4 regions of the Mesorhizobium sp. 128a genome follow, and region 3 is predicted to be linked to each of the others. Evidence: predicted binding sites of a transcription regulator. Region 3 holds the regulator's gene; each other region holds the start of a gene.
The links. Region 3 encodes PhoB, which activates phosphate uptake and scavenging genes when phosphate is short. Its sites were predicted from a motif close to TGTCATNNANCTGTCAT; they were not measured.
Positions count from the first base shown of each region.

Region 1: the regulator PhoB is predicted to act here: its motif matches at 2,153-2,169, upstream of ACWTU9_RS17730 (LTA synthase family protein).
Region 2: the regulator PhoB is predicted to act here: its motif matches at 2,221-2,237, upstream of ACWTU9_RS11465 (acid phosphatase).
Region 4: the regulator PhoB is predicted to act here: its motif matches at 3,830-3,846, upstream of ACWTU9_RS19100 (alkaline phosphatase).

Region 1 covers NZ_JBSPKY010000010.1:84,356-89,115, forward strand. Annotated here, with positions in the region: partial or broken gene ACWTU9_RS17725 (IS1 family transposase) at 1-123, opposite strand, end outside; gene ACWTU9_RS17730 (LTA synthase family protein) at 174-2,102, opposite strand; gene fabD (ACP S-malonyltransferase) at 2,382-3,329, shown strand; gene fabG (3-oxoacyl-[acyl-carrier-protein] reductase) at 3,389-4,126, shown strand; gene ACWTU9_RS17745 (acyl carrier protein) at 4,347-4,583, shown strand; gene fabF (beta-ketoacyl-ACP synthase II) at 4,618-4,760, shown strand, end outside.
Region 2 covers NZ_JBSPKY010000005.1:137,115-141,874, reverse strand. Annotated here, with positions in the region: gene ACWTU9_RS11475 (adenine phosphoribosyltransferase) at 1-151, opposite strand, end outside; gene ACWTU9_RS11470 (alpha-hydroxy acid oxidase) at 161-1,306, opposite strand; gene ACWTU9_RS11465 (acid phosphatase) at 1,481-2,176, opposite strand; gene ACWTU9_RS11460 (cytochrome c1) at 2,307-3,179, opposite strand; gene ACWTU9_RS11455 (cytochrome b) at 3,203-4,546, opposite strand; gene petA (ubiquinol-cytochrome c reductase iron-sulfur subunit) at 4,563-4,760, opposite strand, start outside.
Region 3 covers NZ_JBSPKY010000002.1:224,938-229,697, reverse strand. Annotated here, with positions in the region: gene pstB (phosphate ABC transporter ATP-binding protein PstB) at 1-790, shown strand, start outside; gene phoU (phosphate signaling complex protein PhoU) at 831-1,535, shown strand; gene phoB (phosphate regulon transcriptional regulator PhoB) at 1,552-2,241, shown strand; gene ACWTU9_RS04750 (ROK family protein) at 2,242-3,483, opposite strand; gene xylF (D-xylose ABC transporter substrate-binding protein) at 3,754-4,760, shown strand, end outside.
Region 4 covers NZ_JBSPKY010000011.1:107,778-112,537, reverse strand. Annotated here, with positions in the region: gene ACWTU9_RS19115 (ABC transporter permease) at 1-696, opposite strand, end outside; gene ACWTU9_RS19110 (ABC transporter ATP-binding protein) at 737-1,447, opposite strand; gene ACWTU9_RS19105 (hypothetical protein) at 1,453-1,911, opposite strand; gene ACWTU9_RS19100 (alkaline phosphatase) at 2,035-3,777, opposite strand; gene ACWTU9_RS19095 (WD40 repeat domain-containing protein) at 3,990-4,745, opposite strand.

The DNA of each region.
Region 1 (4,760 bases), on a different contig from region 3:
GCGTTCGGCAAAAGACGTGCTGACGTGCTTAGGATCGGGGTTCCCCTCGACATTGTTCTTCCGTGAACCGCCATAGCCAGCGGGGCTATAGCGGCCCTCGGCGCTGTCAGGTGAAGCCCCGTAGGGACGGCGGCAATTGAGCGGCCGCCGTCCGGTCAGCTCGCCCCGTCTATTCAGCTTGTATGGGCGACGACCTTGTCCACCGTTTCGGGGAAGAAGTCGGGCGCGGCCTTACGCTTGCCGAACATCATGTCGTACTGGATCAGGCGGAAATCGTTGATCGCCGGATCGATGTCCTTCTGCCGCGCCCAGTCGGGCGTCGCTTCGCCTGACGGCGTCAGCAGAAGGTTGCGGTCGACGACACGGTAGCGTTCGCGCAGCGCGCCGAGGAAGCCGGTGTAGTAAGGGTGCGTGATCCCGGCCGTCGTCAGGATGTGGTAAGGCAGGAAGGCCGGGCTGACCGCGCCCATATCCTGCGCCGGACCGGTGCGGTTCGACCAGATGATCAGCGGGGTCTGGTGGTGCTCCAGTGCGGCCTCCGGCGTAGCCTCCCTGCGCGGCGCGACATTGTCTTTCAGGAAGCCAGTCTCGACATAGACGGGGCCGAGCGGCGGCAGATGGTCGCCGAAGAAGGCGATGACGGTCGGCCGCTCGCGCTTCTTCGCCCATTCGATCAGCCGCTCGAGGCCACGGTCGGCATCGGCCGAACCCTCGGCATAGCTGAGCAGCGATTCCCGCGCCCATGTGCTGATCGGTGCCGCGACCTTGTGGGTCGGATTGTAATAGCGGTACGGCTCGTAGGGGCCGTGGTTCTGCAGGCTGACGGCGAAGAAGAACACCGGATCTTCGCTGGCGTCGGCCTCTGCGATGATCTCGTCGGTCATTGCCGCGTCTGAGGCCAGCGGCCCGCGCTTTTGCAACGGCGGCAGCGTCTCTTCCGAGCGGAAATCGTTGAAGCCGAAATCGGCATAGACCGCGCCCCGGTTCCAGAACCAGTTGGTGCCGGGATGGATGGCGCGCGCGCGGTAGCCTTCGCTTTTCAGGAAGGTCGCGAGCGACGGCGTCGGCGTGCGCACATATTGCTGATAGGGGATCGAGCCCGCCGGCAGGAAGGCATTGGAAAAGCCCGTCAGCGCCTCGAATTCGATGTTGGCGGTCATGCCGCCGAATTCGGGCGAGAACATATAGCCCGAGCGCAAAGCCCGCACATTGGGGATGGGGTCGGGCGTGATGGTGACGCCGGGCAGCTTGGTCGGATCCCAGAAGGATTCGCTCATGACGATGATGATGTCGGGTCTCTCATCCGGCACCGAGGCTGTCACATCCGGCCTGTCGATCGCGTCGATTGCCTTGTCGGAGTAACCGGCCGGTGCGGAGACATGCGCCATCGGCACGTTGAGCGCGAAAGCCAGGGCAAAGCCGTTGGAGGCGTAGTTCTCCTTCTGGTCCCACATGATCGGGATGATCTGCAGCCGGTCGCGGGTCCACGAGAAGGTGGCGTAGTCCATGATCGAGACGAAGAAGGCGAGCAGCGGTACTGCCAGCGTCAGCCGCGCCAGCCGCCCCTTGCGGCTGAGGATCGGCACTTTGCGGCGCCATAGCCGCCAGCCATAGATCAGCAACGACAGTCCGGCGACGATGCCGACGGCCATGGCGAGCGCCGTCCAGGGGCGCTCGCGCACCAGCAGCGGCATCAATGCCATGATCTGGCGCGAATAGAGGAAATCGGTCGGGTAGAGCGGATCGCCTAGATAATGCGACTTCTGGTGCCCGACAAAGGCCAGCGCCAGTGTCAGCGGCGCCACGATCATCAGGCTCTGGTGGCTGCGGCCGAGCACGGCGTCCAGTCCGATCAGCACCAGCGCAAAGACGATGATGGTGGTCCAGCCCGGCTTGAAGGGCTGCAGGAAGAAGTCGACCGTGCCGAAGAAATCGCCGCGCACGATCCATTCGATGGCGAAAACCAGGACGGCGGAGGCAAGCAGAGTGGCAAGACCGTAGCGGATGACAGGCCATCTGCGCCCCGGCAGGTAGCCGGTGGACGGATCGTCTTCCAAGAACTGTGGCGCGGGTACGGCCGCGCCCTTCCTGATCCTTGCCACTTTTCTTCCCCCGGCCCAAGCAACGCGTTTTTCCACTCGCGTCACCGTTCTGTCATAGAACTGTCATCCAAATGCTAGCGCCTGTGGCGGAAATAAGAAGAGCCAGCAAACGATTCGTGAGCGGTTTTCATCAGGAGTGATCGGCAAAAAGCCTGTCGGAACAGGGACTCGGGGGCTGGCTCCCGCCTCGAACAAGGGTCGAAATGCCGCCAGCGGGCTTGACTTGGCGGTCCGCCTTGCGTCACAGGCAGGAAAAATCAGCCGCTGGAGAGAGCCCATATGGCCGTTGCATTCACCTTTCCGGGACAGGGCAGCCAGGCTGTCGGCATGGGCAGGGACCTCGCCGACGCCTTCCCCGAGGCGCGCAGGGTCTTCGAGGAAGTCGATGATGCGTTGGGTGAAAAGCTGTCGAAATTGATCTGGGAAGGCCCGGAAGAGACGCTGACCCTGACCGCCAATGCCCAGCCGGCGCTGATGGCGGTGTCGCTGGCAGCGGTGCGGGCTCTGGAAGCGGGCGGCTTTTCGCTGAAGGACAAGGTTGCCTATGTTGCCGGCCATTCGCTCGGCGAATACTCCGCCCTTGCGGCCGCCGGCTTCGTCTCGGTCGCCGATGCGGCCCGGCTGCTGCGCATCCGCGGCAATGCCATGCAGGCGGCGGTGCCGGCCGGCGAGGGCGCCATGGCGGCGATCATCGGCCTGGAACAGCCCGATGTCGAAGCCGCTTGCACCGAAGCCGCCGCAGGGTCCGGCAAGGTCTGCCAGATTGCCAACGACAATGGCGGCGGCCAACTGGTGATCTCCGGCGCCAAGGCGGCAGTGGAACTCGCCGCGAAACTGTGCACCGAAAAGGGTGCCAAGCGGGCGCTGATGCTGCAGGTCTCCGCGCCCTTCCATTCGGCGCTGATGGCGCCGGCGGCCAATGTCATGCGCGAGGCCCTGGCGGGCGTGACCAGGAATGCACCGGTGGTGCCCGTCGTCTCCAACGTCACCGTGACCCCGACCAGCGAGCCCGACGAAATCGCGCGGCGCCTGGTCGAGCAGATCACCGGCCGCGTGCGCTGGCGCGAAACGGTCGAGTGGTTTGGCGCCGACGGCGTCGCAACCCTTTACGAGATCGGCGCCGGCAAGGTGCTGTCGGGTCTGGCGCGGCGTATCAACCGCGACATCGCCACATCGGCCATAGGCACGCCGGCCGATGTCGAGGCGGCGCTGGCGGCACTGGGCTGACAGGCTGGCGATTTGGCGGCACCTGTGCAAAGGGTGCGCTCTGAGATCAGGAGATAACAATGTTCGAACTGACCGGCCGCAAGGCGCTCGTCACCGGCGCATCGGGAGGCATTGGCGAAGCGATTGCCCGGGTGCTGCATGCGCAAGGTGCCATTGTCGGCCTGCACGGCACCCGCATCGAGAAACTGGAGACCTTGGCCGGCGAACTCGGCGACCGGGTAAAGCTGTTTCCAGCCAATTTGTCGAACCGCGACGAGGTCAAGGCGCTTGGCCAGAAGGCGGAAGCCGAGCTCGAAGGCGTCGATATCCTGGTCAACAATGCCGGCATCACCAAGGACGGCCTGTTCGTGCGCATGTCGGATGCCGATTGGGACAGCGTGCTTGAGGTCAACCTGACCGCCGTGTTCCGGCTGACCCGTGAACTCACCCATCCGATGATGCGCCGCCGCCATGGCCGCATCATCAACATCACCTCGGTTGTCGGCGTCACCGGCAATCCCGGCCAGACCAATTACTGCGCCTCCAAGGCCGGCATGATCGGCTTTTCCAAGTCGCTGGCGCAGGAGATCGCCACCCGCAACATCACCGTCAACTGCGTCGCCCCGGGCTTCATCGAATCGGCGATGACCGACAAGCTCAACGACAAGCAGAAAGATGCGATCATGGCCGCGATACCGACGCGCCGCATGGGCACGAGTGTTGAAGTGGCGTCTGCCGTCGCCTATCTCGCCTCCAACGAAGCCGCCTACGTCACCGGCCAGACCATCCATGTCAACGGTGGCATGGCGATGATTTGACGGGATACGGCCGGTTATAAGAAGACACGGCCGGCTTGTGAAAAGAGACCATTTCGCCTTGGACCTTAGCCATTTTTCGTGTAATGCGGCCCGCAACCCGGCGGTTCGGGCAAAAACCGGTCCGGCACCGTTGCGTTTCCGGCAGGACCATCTTTCAGCTTGATTAGCGGCATTCTGCCCGCTAACGAAGACAGACAAACAAAAGACGAGGATGCCCCAAATGAGTGACACCGCAGAGCGCGTCAAGAAGATCGTCATCGAACATCTTGGCGTCGATGCCGACAAGGTGACGGAGCAGGCGAGCTTCATCGATGATCTGGGCGCGGACAGCCTCGACACGGTCGAACTCGTCATGGCGTTCGAAGAAGAGTTCGGCGTCGAGATTCCGGACGATGCGGCCGAGACCATCCTGACCGTCGGCGACGCCGTGAAGTACATCGACAAGGCTTCGGCCTGACGCTATCCGCAGTCATCACCGGGGAGGACCTGCGATGAGGCGTGTCGTCGTCACGGGCCTCGGCCTGGTTTCGCCATTCGGCATGGGCTTCGAGCACAGCTGGAAGGAACTTCTGACCGGCCGCAGCGCTGCCAAGCGCGTCATCGAGTTTGAAGTGGAAGATCTTGCCTGCAAGAT
Region 2 (4,760 bases), on a different contig from region 3:
CATAGGGATGCACCAGTTCGTCGATGGCGCGGCGGAAGGCACGCGCATTGCCGAGCAAAGTGGTGATGTCGCGAAACAGGATGCCGGGCTTCGGATAGTCCGGAATGGTGCGGATCGCGGCGAGCAGCGTGTCTTCGAGTGAGGATTTCATGAGCCGAGATTACCTGAAACGGAGATTGTTGCGCGACAATTGTTCGATCGAACTGCAGCCCATCAGCTTCATGCCGCGCTCGATCTCGACCCGCATCTGCTCGAGCGCCCGTTCGACCCCGGGTTGGCCGGCGGCCGCCAGCGGAAACAGATAGTAGCGCCCGACGCCGACAGCTTTGGCCCCGAGCGACAGAGCCTTCAGCACATGCGTGCCGCGCTGCACGCCGCCATCCATGATGACGTCTATTTGGTCGCCGACGGCATCGACGATCTCGGCCAGCTGGTCGAACGCCGCCCTTGAGCCGTCCAGCTGCCTGCCGCCATGGTTCGACAGCACGATGCCGCTGCAGCCGATCTCGACGGCGCGTTTGGCGTCCTCCACCGACATGACGCCCTTGAGGCAGAACGGGCCTCCCCACAGTCTGACCATCTCGGCGACATCGTCCCACGTCATCGACGGATCAAGCATCTCGGTGAAGTAGCGGCTGATCGACATCGTGCCGCCGCCCATATCGACATGCTCGTCGAGCTGCGGCAGCTTGAACCCCTCATGGGTGAAATAGTTGATCGCCCAGCCCGGCTTGAGCGCGAACTGCAGCATGCCGGCAAGGTTGAGCTTGAAGGGAATGGCAAAGCCGGTGCGCTTGTCGCGCTCGCGGTTGCCTCCGGTGATGCTGTCGACGGTTAGCATCATCACCTCGACACCCACCGCCTTGGCCCGCTGCATCATCGCCCGGTTGAGGCCGCGATCCCTGTGGAAATAGAACTGGTAGACCTGCGGACTGCTGCTGATCTTGCGCGCTTCCTCAAGGCTGACGGTGCCGAGCGAGGAAACGCCGAACATGGTGCCGAACTTGGCCGAAGCCTTGGCCACCGCGCGCTCGCCCTGATGATGGAACAGCCGCTGCAAGGCGGTCGGCGAGCAATAGACGGGCATTGCCAGTTTCTGGCCCATCACCGTTACCGACATGTCGATCTCGCTCACTCCGCGCAACACGTTGGGAACGAGGTCGCAGCGCTCGAAACTCTCGGTGTTGCGGCGATAGGTGACCTCGTCGTCCGCGGCGCCGTCGATGTAGTTGAAGATCGGCCCCGGCAGCCGCTGCTGCGCCATGCGCCGGAAGTCGGAAAAGTTGTGACAGTCCTTGAGCCGCATCATCGATTCCATTCTCATGGCGGCACAGGCGTCCGCCTTTCGCTGCGTCGAATATCAACCGGACGCCGCCGTGCCAACGCACCATTTGTCGAACGACCCCACAAACCTGGCCATGAACAGGAAAGGGGCGCCCAAGGCGCCCCTTTGTGTCGAAATCGGCTGCTGAGAAGCGGTCTACATGCCTAAGTCGGAACGCAGCTCCGCTTTGGCCACATCGTATTCGGCCTTGAAGTCATCGCGGTTGAGCAGGACCGCGGCAATCACACTGCCGGAAATCCTGCCCATCTCGACGTCGGACGGGTAGTGGATGCCGCCGACCACACGGTTGTGGGCATACTGCGCCGCACGCGCCATGATCTCTGCGCGTTTCTCCGGCACCATGTCGGCCAGGATGATGCCCATCATGGTGCCGACCGTGGCGTGGCCGGAAGGCCAGGACCCGGAGCTCGAAAGCTTGACCACGGGCTTGACGAGGTCGCTGAGTTGATGCGGACGCGGACGCTTCCAGACATCCTTGGCCGGGTCGACCACGGCGCCCTCGGTGGCCAACACGCGATCAAAGAAGGCGCCGAATTTCGGCAGCTTGTCCTTGTTGAAGTTCGGACCCATGACATCGGCGAAGCGCCAGACATTCTCCTCGGCGTCAGCGACGGCGCTCGCCACCATCTCTGGTGTGCGCGTCACCTGCAGCGTCAGCACCGCGCCGAGCTCGGCCTTGGTCTCGGCCGAATCGTTGGCCGGCGGCGGCGGCAGGATCATCGTGAGGTCGATGTCCTTGTTGGTGACGAAAGGCTGGGCGTCATCGGCAAGGGCGACGGAACCAGTAACGAGCAGCAGGAAGCCCGCCGCGAGCGATGCATATCTTTTCATAGGTGCGATCCTTTGATGAGGGCAAGGCAGGATCGTCCCAAGGGGTGACGGCCATGTGACACGTCCACCTGCCGAAATACAAAAAGGACGCCTTTCGGGGCCCTCTTTTGATCTCGCATGCTGCGCAGCCTTAGTGCGCCACGCCTTCCCAAACCTTGCGCTTGGTCAGATAGACCAGGGCGCCGAACAGAAGCAGGAACACAAGCACGCGGAAGCCGGTCTTCTTGCGGTCTTCCATATGCGGCTCGGCGGCCCACATCAGGAAGGCCGAGACGTCGCGCGAATACTGGTCGATCGTCTGCGGCGAGCCGTCATCATAGGTGACCTGGCCGTCGGAGAGCGGCTTCGGCATCTTCAGTGACACGCCGGACATGAAGTACGGGTTGTAGTGGGTGCCTTCCGGGATCACCATGCCGGCCGGCGGCGTCTGGTCGTAACCGGTCAGCAGCGAATGGATGTAGTCCGGGCCGCCCTGGGCATATTGGGTGAAGATGTCGAAGACGAAGCGCGGGAAGCCGCGCTCGACGCCGCGCGCCTTGGCCAGCAGCGACATATCGGGCGGAGCAGCGCCACCGTTGGAGGCGGCAGCCGCCTCTTCATTGGCGAACGGCGCCGGGAAATGGTCGGACGGCTTGCCCGGACGGTCGAACATGTCGCCGGCATCGTTGGGACCGTCATGGATGGTGTATTCGGCGGAAAAGGATTTTACCTGCGCCTCCGAATAACCGAGGCCTTCGAGCGTGCGGAACGCGACCAGGTTCATCGAGTGGCAGGCCGAGCAGACTTCCTTGTAGACCTTCAGGCCGCGCTGCAGCTGCGCCTTGTCGTAGGTGCCGAACGGGCCGGCAAAGCTCCAGTCCATTTCCTTCGGTTCGTCGATCGGGAAATGCGTCGGCGCGGCCGCGTTATGCGCCTCTTCAGCGGCCATCGCCACGCTCCCGACGGCACCGATGCCGCCAGCAAACAGGCCAAGCAAGGCGAGCGAGGTGAGAATCTTTTTCATGCCAAATCCCCTTAGATTCTCGCTCAGCCCTTGGTTTCCGGCGCGGCATTCGCACCTGCCGGATGTCCGCCACCGGCACCTTTGTTCTTCTCCAGCACCGCTTCGGTGATCGAATTCGGCAGCCTGCGCGGCGTCTCGATCAGGCCGAGCACCGGCAGGATGACGAGGAAAAAGGCGAAGTAGAACAGCGTCGCCGCTTGAGCGTAGCCAACGTAGTTGCCCGAGACTTCACCTATCATGAGGGTCAACAGACCGCCGCCTTCCGCCGGCTGCGAGCCCAGCCATCCCAGAAGGACCGCGTCGGCCACGAAGAGCCAGAAGAACAGCTTGTACCAGGGCCGGTAGACCGCCGAGCGAACCTTCGAGGTATCGAGCCACGGTACCAGGAACAGCATGACGATGGCGCCGAACATGCACAGCACGCCGCCGAGCTTGGAATTGATAGGTCCGATGTTGAAGGTGATGGCGCGCAGGATCGCGTAGAACGGCAGGAAGTACCATTCCGGCACGATGTGGGCCGGCGTCTTCAGCGGGTTGGCGACCGTGTAATTGTCCGGATGGCCGAGGAAGTTCGGCAGGTAGAAGACGAAATAGGCGAAGACGAACAGGAACACGATCATGCCGAACGCGTCCTTGATGGTCGCATAGGGCGTGAAGGCGACGGTGTCGGTCTGCGACTTGACCTCGATGCCGGTCGGGTTCGACTGGCCGACGACATGCAGCGCCCAGACGTGCAGCACGACGACGCCGGCAATCATGAACGGCAAGAGGTAGTGCAGCGCAAAGAAGCGGTTGAGCGTCGGATTGTCGACAGCGAAACCGCCAAGCAGCAGCTGCTGGATCCAGTCGCCGACCAGCGGAATGGCGCTGAAGAAGCCGGTGATGACGGTGGCGCCCCAGAAGCTCATCTGCCCCCAGGGCAGCACATAGCCCATGAAGCCGGTTGCCATCATCAGCAGGTAGATGATGCAGCCGAGGATCCAGAGTAGTTCGCGCGGCGCCTTATAGGAGCCGTAGTATAGCCCGCGGAAGATGTGGATGTAGACGGCTACGAAGAAGAACGAGGCGCCGTTGGAGTGGAGATAGCGCAACAGCCAGCCCGAATTCACGTCGCGCATGATCTTCTCGACCGAGCCGAAGGCGAGATTGGTGTCGGCCGTATAGTGCATGGCCAGCACGATGCCGGTCAGGATCTGCGCCACCAGCATGATCGCCAGGATGCCGCCGAAGGTCCAGGCATAGTTGAGGTTGCGCGGCACCGGATAGGCGATGAAACTGTCATAGACCATGCGCGGCAGCGGCATGCGGGCGTCGAACCAGCGTTCGATACCGGTCTTGGGCGTATAGGTCGAGTGTCCCTCGCTCATCGAAATATCCCCTGCCTCAACCGATAAGGATTTTGGTATCGGAAATGAACTTGAATACTGGCACGGCCATGTTTTCCGGCGCCGGGCCTTTGCGGATGCGGCCGGCAGTGTCGTACTGCGAACCGTGGCACGGGCAGAACCAGCCGCCGAAATCGCCTTCCTGGCCGAGCGGAATGCAGCCCAGATGCGTGCAGACCTGCACCATCACCATCCA
Region 3 (4,760 bases):
AGTGGGCGACAAAATGAACGCCAAGTCGAACGAAGTCATCAAGATGCGCGGCGACAAGGTCGGCGTGTTCTACGGCGAGAAGCAGGCGCTGTTCGATGTCAACCTCGACGTCCGACAGAACCAGGTGACGGCGCTGATCGGCCCGTCCGGCTGCGGCAAGTCGACCTTCCTGCGCTGCCTCAACCGCATGAACGACACCATCGATTCGGCGCGGGTGACGGGCAAGATCACGCTGGACGAAGACGACATCTACGACAAGAGCATCGACGTCGTCGAACTGCGCGCCCGTGTCGGCATGGTGTTCCAGAAGCCCAATCCGTTCCCGAAGTCGATCTACGAGAACGTTGCCTACGGCCCGCGCATCCATGGGCTGGCCAAGCGCAAGTCCGACATGGACCAGATCGTCGAATCCAGCCTGAAGAAGGCGGCGATCTGGAACGAGGTCAAGGACCGCCTGCAGGAGCCCGGCACCGGCCTGTCCGGCGGTCAGCAGCAGCGTCTGTGCATCGCGCGCGCCATCGCCGTGTCGCCGGAAGTGATCCTGATGGATGAGCCCTGCTCGGCGCTCGACCCGATCGCCACCGCCCGCGTCGAGGAGCTGATCGACGAACTGCGCCAGAACTACACGATCGTCATCGTCACCCACTCGATGCAGCAGGCGGCGCGCGTGTCGCAGCGCACGGCGATGTTCCATCTCGGCTACCTGGTCGAGGAGGGCGCCACCGACAAGATGTTCACCAACCCCGACGACAAGCGCACCCAGGACTACATTACCGGCCGCTTCGGCTGAGCCGTCCAGCGGTTGAATTTCAGGCACGAGGACCAGGATCATGGGTGAACATACCGTCGCCTCCTTCGATGAAGAGCTGGGGCAGATCAGCAAGCTGATCCGCGACATGGGCGATCTGGCCGGCTCGATGGTCAGCGGCTCGACCAAGGCGCTGCTCACTTCGGACAATGCGCTGGCGCAGCGCGTCGTTTCCGACGACGCCATCATGGACGCGCGCCAGCGCGAGCTCGACGACCGCGCCATCACGCTGATCGCTAAACGCCAGCCGGTGGCCAACGATCTGCGCGCCGTGGTCGGCTCGATCCGCATGGCCGGCGACCTCGAGCGCATCGGCGACCTTGCCAAAAACATCGCCAAGCGCGTCGGCACCGTCGGCCTCAGCGTCACGCCGCGCGACCTGTCGCACTCCATCGACGCGATGGCGCAACTGGTGCTGATCCAGGTGCAGGGCGTTGTCGAGGAATATGCTGCCGCCGATGCTGCAGCGCTGGCGAAACTCAGGAATGAGGACGAGCGCATCGACGTCAAATACACCTCGGTGTTCCGCGAGCTCTTGACCTACATGATGGAAGACCCGCGCAACATCACGGCCTGCACGCATCTCCTGTTCTGCGCCAAGAACCTGGAGCGCATCGGCGATCATGTCACCAACATCGCCGAAAATGCGTATTATGTGCTGACCGGCCAGCAATTGCCCGCCAATCGCCCGAAGCAGGACGAAACGGCGATGGCCACATCGCCCTGATAAAGGTGAACTGCTGATGATTGCGCCACGCATCATGGTCGTGGAGGATGAGGAGCCGCTGGGCGTGCTGCTCCGCTACAACCTCGAATCCGAAGGCTACCAGGTCGAGGTGGTTACACGCGGCGACGAGGCCGAAATCCGGCTGCAGGAAAACGTGCCGGATCTCTTGGTGCTCGACTGGATGGTGCCGGCGGTGTCCGGCATCGAGCTGTGCCGCCGGCTCAGGATGCGGCCCGAGACCGAGCGGCTGCCGATCATCATGCTGACCGCGCGCGGCGAAGAGAGCGACCGCGTGCGCGGCCTTTCCACCGGTGCCGACGATTATCTGGTCAAGCCGTTCTCGACGCCGGAGTTCATGGCGCGGGTGAAGGCGCTGCTGCGCCGCGCCAAGCCCGAAGTGCTGTCCAGCGTGCTCAAGGTCGGCGACATCGTGCTCGACCGCGAGTCGCACCGCGTCTACCGCAAGAAGAGCGAGATACGGCTGGGGCCGACCGAGTTCCGGCTGCTCGAATTCATGATGCGCCATCCCGGCCGTGTGTTCTCGCGCAGCCAGTTGCTCGACAATGTCTGGGGCGAGACGATCTATATCGACGAGCGCACGGTCGACGTGCATGTCGGGCGCTTGCGCAAGGCGGTCAACAATGGCCGCATGCCGGATGTGATCCGCACCATCCGTGGTGCGGGGTATGCGATCAGGGAAGACTGATCAGGCAACGCTCTTTCCAGCGCCCGCTCGCGCCTGCACGCCCGGCGCGAAAATCTCCTGGTCGACAAAGGTCAGCGCGCGCATGGCGCAGCCTTCGCGGATCAGCGGCAGCTCGTTGGGCTCGGTGTCGAAGGAGATTGACTTCGAGTGCTGGCCGCCGGCGGTCTGGGCAATCGCTTCGCGCAATGCCGGTTCGATCAGATCGAAGGCGGCGGCGCTGACGCCGACCATGGCGACCGGTGCCGGATCGATCAGCGCGAACAGGCTGCCGAGGCCGAAGCCGAGCGCCTCGCCGGCCTTGCGGTAGGCTTCCCGCTCCGGGCCATCGGTCTCGCGGGCCCGTGCGGCGAGCGCCCGCATGTCGGCGTCGCCGACATCGACCGGTTCGGCGTCCTCGCTCATCATTTTGGCGCTGCGCCAGATGGCATAGTTGCCGGCATAAGCCTCGACGCAGCCGCGCCGCCCGCAACGGCACAGCGCGCCGCCGGGCCGATGGATCATGTGGCCGAACTCGCCGCCCGACGAATGCGTGCCGGTGAACAGTTCGCCCTTCAACACCAGCCCCATGCCGATGCCGTGCGACAGCAGGATGGCGATGAAATCGTCGCGGTAGCGCTCAGGCTGGCGCCATTGCAGCGCCACTGCCATCATGTTGCAATCGTTTTCCATGGTGGCCGGAATGCCGAATTCTGCTTCCAGTATGTCAGCGAAGGCAATGTCGGTCAGCGGGGTGATCGGCGACCACAGCATGGCGCGCGCCTGCGAATCGGTGATGCCCTGGATGCCCATGGCAATGCGGGCGATGCTCTGGACATCGAGGTCGGGATCCTCGAGCCGCCGCCGCACGATTGCCGTGCATTCGCCGATCAGCTCGTCGCGCGGCATGGTCAACGTATCCAGCCGGCGCTGCTCCTCGGCGACCACCTGGCCGGCATAGTCGATGACGGTGACGGAAAGGAAATTAAGCGACAGCACCACGGTCATCACCGCCGCCGCTTCCGGATTGAGGCCCAGGCCGACTTGCGGCCGGCCGCGTTTCAGCGCTCCGGTCTCGCCTGCCTTGCTCTCGGCCAGGATGCCTTCCGCAATCAGGTCGGACGAGATTGCCGATATAGTCGAATGGCTGAGGCCGGTGGTCGCCGCGATCTCGGTGCGCGACGGCTGGCCGGCCCGGCGCACGGCCGAAATCACCATCGCGCGGTTGCGACGGCGCAGATCGTCGTGGCGGATTCCAACCGACATCTTTCTTGTTTCCTCCCGGTCCTCCTCCCGCCTCATGATAGTGAAGGCGGTCGGTGACACCAGCAAATATTGGCAGAAGCAGGCCGCCCTGTCATTGTTTATTGCGAGTCTCGAAAAAATTCACTGAGGCCATCAGATTCCATCAGAATCGATGTTGACAGCGTCTCGCCGTTGGATCAGTATTTTTTCGAGGCTCGAAAAAATAGAGCTTCTGTGTGCCGGCCTTCGGGCCAGTTTTGTCGCGCCGCGCGCGGCGCAGGGAGGATTATCATGAACAGATTTGCAGCCGCCATGCTGGCGGGTGTCGCCATGTCGCTGACGCTGGTGTCGGTCGCGCAGGCGAAGGACAAGGTCATCGGCGTGTCGTGGTCGAACTTCCAGGAAGAGCGCTGGAAGACCGACGAAGCGGCGATGAAGGCGGCGATCGAGGCGGCCGGCGACAAGTACATTTCCGCCGACGCGCAGTCCAATCCCGGCAAGCAGTTGACCGACGTCGAAAGCCTGATCTCGCAGGGCGCCAACTCGCTGATCATCCTGGCGCAGGACGCCTCGGCTATCGGCCCGGCGGTGCAGAAGGCGCTGGACGAAGGCATCCCGGTTGTCGGCTATGATCGCCTGATCGAGAACAAGGACGTCTTCTACCTGACCTTCGACAACAAGGAAGTCGGCCGCATGCAGGCCCGCGAAGTGTTCAAGGCGAAGCCTGAAGGCAACTACCTCTTCATCAAGGGCTCGGGTTCCGACCCGAATGCCGATTTCCTGTTCTCGGGCTCGATGGAAGTGCTCAAGGAAGCCATCGATTCCGGCAAGGTCAAGAATGTCGGCGAGGCCTACACGGATGGCTGGCTGCCGGCCAACGCCCAGAAGAACATGGAACAGTTCCTGACCGCCAACGACAACAAGGTCGATGCCGTGGTCGCGGCCAATGACGGTACCGCCGGCGGCGTCGTCGCCGCGCTGACGGCGCAGGGCCTGGCCGGAACCGTCCCGGTCTCGGGCCAGGACGGCGACCATGCCGCGCTGAACCGCATCGCGCTCGGTACGCAGACCGTGTCGGTGTGGAAGGATGCGCGCGAACTCGGCAAGAACGCCGCCGAGATCGCCTCGCAGCTCGCCGACGGCAAGAAGACCGGCGACATTGCCGGCGCCAAGGACTTCACCACGCCTGGCGGCAACACCGTCAAGTCGCTGTTCCTGACCCCGGTTGCGATTACCAAGGACAACCTCAACGTCGTCATCGACGCCGGCTGGATCAAGAAGGAGGAAGTCTGCGCGGG
Region 4 (4,760 bases), on a different contig from region 3:
GGCATCGGGGTTGATCGGCGCATCGAAACCGTGCGGTGCGGCACCGTCTTGTGCGTCAACCTGCTCGACAAGTGCTGCAATTCCGGCGCGTCCATTCTCGTGTTCATGGATATGCCAGACCGCCTCGATCGGCACGATGATCGCCCGGTCCCAGGCCGTACCCGTAGGGCTGAGGCGGCCGACAATCGCATAGGTGAAATCATTGTGGATCTCGGTCGCCGCATGGAGCTGTCCATGCGCGGGATGGAAGCGGGCGCCGACGCTTTTGGGAACCGAGGCGCCGACCAGCGCATCGCCAAGCAGCGCAAATGTGCGGCCTTCGGAGACGCCGCCCAGTCCGTCGACCAGCGCCTGCGTGGTGCCGACGATCGGGAAGTTTTCGACAAAGTCACCGAAACCGACCGGCGCTGCCCAGGCCACCCGCTTGTCCTTCACGAGACCGGCCAGCACATCGCCCGGCATCAGCGACAGCGGCGCCGCCTGCAGAAACACGGAGGACAGCACCAGCTGGGTTTCGCTGCCCGGCACCCCGATCACCAGGTCGAAAGCATCCGCCGCTTGCGCGCTGCCCAATCGCAGCGCCCGCTCACTGAGCGTGACGGCAACGCCGAGCGCGGTCGCCAGCGCAATCAGCAACGCCACGGCCGTCACGCCGATCCAGTGTCGCCTCAGATCCGCGGCGATGAAGCGGAGCATCGGCTATTCCTTTCTCCCACGGGCTTTTCCATCTGCGAGGTCAGAAAGCTTCATCGCGCTCGGCCATCTCCTGCGACGCGCCGGTATCGCGCGTCACCTGACCGGCTTCCAGGCGGATGATCCGGTCCAGCCTTTCGATCAGCCGTTTCTCGTGACTGGCGACGATGAGGGTGGTTCCCGCCTCTACCGCCAATTGCAGCAACAGGTTCGCCACCGCAATTCCGGAATCGGAATCGAGGCTGGCGGTCGGCTCGTCGGCGACGACAATGGCCGGTCTTGTCACCAACGCTCTGGCAACAGCGACCCGCTGCATCTGTCCCCGCGACATGGTTTCGACCGGCTGGCCGGGACGCTCAATTTCGACCCGTTCGAGCAGCCGCAGTCCTTCCGCCTTCAGTTCGGACACGGGGCGGACCCTTGACAACCTGCCGGGCAGCAGGACGTTTTCCAGCGCCGACAGGCCGGGGCACAGATAAAACTCCTGCATGACCAGGCCGACATTCGCGGAACGCCAGCGGTCACGCCTGGCTTCGGAGAGGCTGGAAAGTTCGGTGTCGCGCCAGCGCACCGAGCCATGGCGTATCCTTTCCAGCCCGGTCACGATGTTGATGAACGTCGTCTTGCCCGATCCCGAGGGCCCGGTGACGGCGACTTTTTCACCAGGTCGGATGTCCAGCGCGGGCACAGTGAGCGCAGGCTTCTCAAGGTCGCGGAAGGAAACCCGCAAATCGCGGACGGACAGGCCAAGCATGATCGCTACGCCCGGCGGAAATGCGCGTCGACGATGCGCAAAAGGCTGACGAAGCCGGTTTCTGGGTCGGTCCAGGAGCCGGTTTCCAGCCTGCCTGCCACTTCAATGAGGGCGTTTGCCTGTTCGAAGGTTTGCGCCTGGTCGAGATAGATGACGACGATGTTGTCGGGCCAGTCGGCGTCGGACGAGCAGAACGGACACAGCGCCATCGGTATCTCGGTCAGGACGAAGAATTTCGCCTCGGCTTTCAGCGGCGGCGCCATGAAACCCTGCATTGTGACGTCCTGGCCGGCAAGGCTTTTGACTTTGTCGGAGAAGGTCATGCCGAGCACGCCGATCTTGCCGTAGAGGTCATCGAAGGTGAGCGGCGCGGCGGCTGCGGACGCGGCGCGCAAAGCCCAGGAAAAACAGACCGCAGCCGAACCGAGCAGCGTGCCGCGGCGGGTAATCGGTCTGCACGCCATGATCCGCAGTCCTCCTTGTCAGGCCCGGGCGCCGTCAGCGCCCGAACCGCCGTCCCGGCCCGCTTCATCCGCAGCCCTGCGAAAGCGAATGGAGCGGCCGGAATCAATCATAGCCCGCGCGGCTCAGTTCGTCGCCGGCGCAAGTCCCAAGGCATCGGCCAGCACGCGGTAAACGTCGCTCTCTTCCATGTAGCCCTTGAAGCCTTCGGCGCCTGGGCCGGTGGCCTGCAGCACGACGTCATCGACGGCATGAACGGCGCTTTCGGCGTTCTTCGGCAAATTGCCTTTGCGCAGCACGGCGCCGGGTACGTCCTTGTACTTCTCGTTGGCGACGTATTCCTTGGCCTCGTTCTGCACCGTCGGCACGAACGGGCCGTCGAGCTTCGGACGGAAGGTCTCGTAATAGTCGGGGAAGTTGGCGCCGAAGATCGCCAGACGGCGCGAGACATCGACGCTGTCGGGATAGCCGTCGCCATTCTTGTCCTCGTAATTCGGGAAGCCCGCGTCGGCATAGACCCCGACCTTGTCGCGCATCTCCGGACCCGGCTTGTTGTCGTCGATGGTGCCAAAGATGGAGACGCTGTGGGTGTGGTCGCCGGTGACGACGATCATGGTGTCGGGGTGGGTCTTGGCGAATTCCATGGCAACGCCGACCGCCTTGTCGAACTCGATGACCTCGACCATGGAGCGCTCCCAGTCCATCGGATGCGACATCTTGTCGATCAAGGCGCCTTCGACCATCAGGAAGAAGCCGTCCGGGTTTTTCGACAGTTCACCGAGCGCGACATTGGTCATTTCGACCAGGCCCGGCTGATTGGGGAAGGTTTCCACAGTGCCCTTCTTGAGGAAATCGCGGTCGAGCGTGACGTCCATGTTGCCGGTGTGGAACAGGCCGAGGATCTTGCCGGTGTTGGTCTTGGACGCGGCCTCGAGTTCGGTTTTGTCGGTGGCAAGGGCGTATCCGGCATCCCGGAATTTTGCGACGTAGTCGGTGTCGTCCTTGCGCTTGGAGCCGGCCGTGCTCTGCGGCAGGAAATAGGCGGAGCCGCCGCCGAGGATGACGTCAGGCTGCGTCTGATAAAACATGCCGACGATGTCGGCCTTGTCGCTGCGGCTGCGCGTATGGGAGACGACGGCTGCGGGGGTGGCGTCCTCGACCTCGGCCGTCGAGACGACGCCGATCGACTTCTTGCCGGTGCGCCGCAGAGCCTCGGCGATGGTCTCGACCTTCGGGTCATCCTGGCTCGGCTTGGTGCGGTCGGCATAGACGCCGAGCGCGTTCACCGCCGTCTTGTGGCCGGTCATGTAGGCCGACATCGTGTTGGCGCTGTCGGTGGCGATGGCGTTCGTCGATGACGTGCCGATGAAGGCCATATGGTCGAGATCGTCCATGTTGAGCCGGCCGTTCGCCTTGCCTTCGGTCATGCCCTTGGACATGATCCGCGCGCCGGTGCGATGCGCGACGGAGAGGCCGTCGCCGAGCAGGAAGATGACGTTCTTGGCACGAGGCGTCGCGGACGTTCCGAACACATCCCATTTGACGGACTTGGTCTCGTCGCCGGCCTTGGCTTCGATCTCATAGGTGCCGGGCTGGCTGATGCTGGCGGCCCGGATCAGGATGGCGGAGGCATCGACCCCCTCTTCCTTGTTCACGAACTCGACCTTTTTGCCGAGGACCTCTTCGGCCGGCTTGCCGTTGATCGTCACCATGACCTGGTCGGGGGTGACGACCTTGTCGAATTCGACCTTCAGGTCGAAGGGAGACTGGGCGAGGATGGTGGCGCGGTCGAGAGGATAGATCGTGGCTGCGCCAGCAGCGCTGACAAGACTTGTCGTAACGGCGAGCGCGATGAGGGGGCGAAGCATATGTGACCTCCAAAATTGACTGGTAAAAGACAGTTTTTGGTATTCGCTGCCGATGTCTGTTGTATGACAGAATCTTGCTAGGACCGCTCACATTCTCGCGTAGTCCAAAGCCGGTTGAAACAGGATTGAACGAAGCTGGCTGCCGGCCTTCTCCCAGGTGTGGGGGATCAGCCGTTATGCACGCCTGCTCCAACCGACCAACACGCCCCCCGCTACTGCGGCGCTCCGGCGAACAGGATTTCGCTGTCGCCTGTTGCCGGCCAATCCCTGATGGTGCGGTCGTCGCCGCCGGTGAGCAGCGTGCCGTCGGGGGCGAAGGCGACGGCGTAGATCGGACCGGTGCGGCTGTCGAACATGGCGATCTGGCTGCCGGTGTCGACATCCCATAGCCGCGCCGTGCCGTCGAGCGAGCCGGATGCCAGGCGCTTGCCGTCGGCCGACAGCGCCAGCGTATAGACGGTGCCTTCGTGGCCCTCGAAGCGGCGCACCTCCTTGAAGGTGTCGAGGTCCCAGAGCTTGATCGTGTAATCGCCGCTGCCGGTGATGACGTGATGGCCGTCGGCGGTGAAGACGGCGCCGTAGGTGCCCTGCTCGTGGCCGTGCCAGCTGCGCAATTGCTTGCCGCTTTCGACGTCCCAGAATTTCAGCGTGCCGTCGATGGAGCCGCTCAGCGCGCGCGTGCCGTCGGGCGAGATGGCGACCGTGCTGATCGGCCAGTCGTGCCCGGTCATCACATGCAGCGCGGATTTGTTGACGAGGTCCCAGACGATGACGTTGCCGGTGTCGTGACCGCTGACAGCGCGCTTGCCGTCCGGGCTGATGGCCAGCTTGCGCACGCCGCCATTGTCGCCCGACGAGAAGACATGCAGCACCATGCCGTCGGCGAGTTTTCGCAGCACGATCTCGCCGTCGTCGCCGGCGGTCAGCGCGGTGGCGCGGTCGGGCATGAACAGCGCCGTGCGCGCCATGTCCTTGTGCTCACC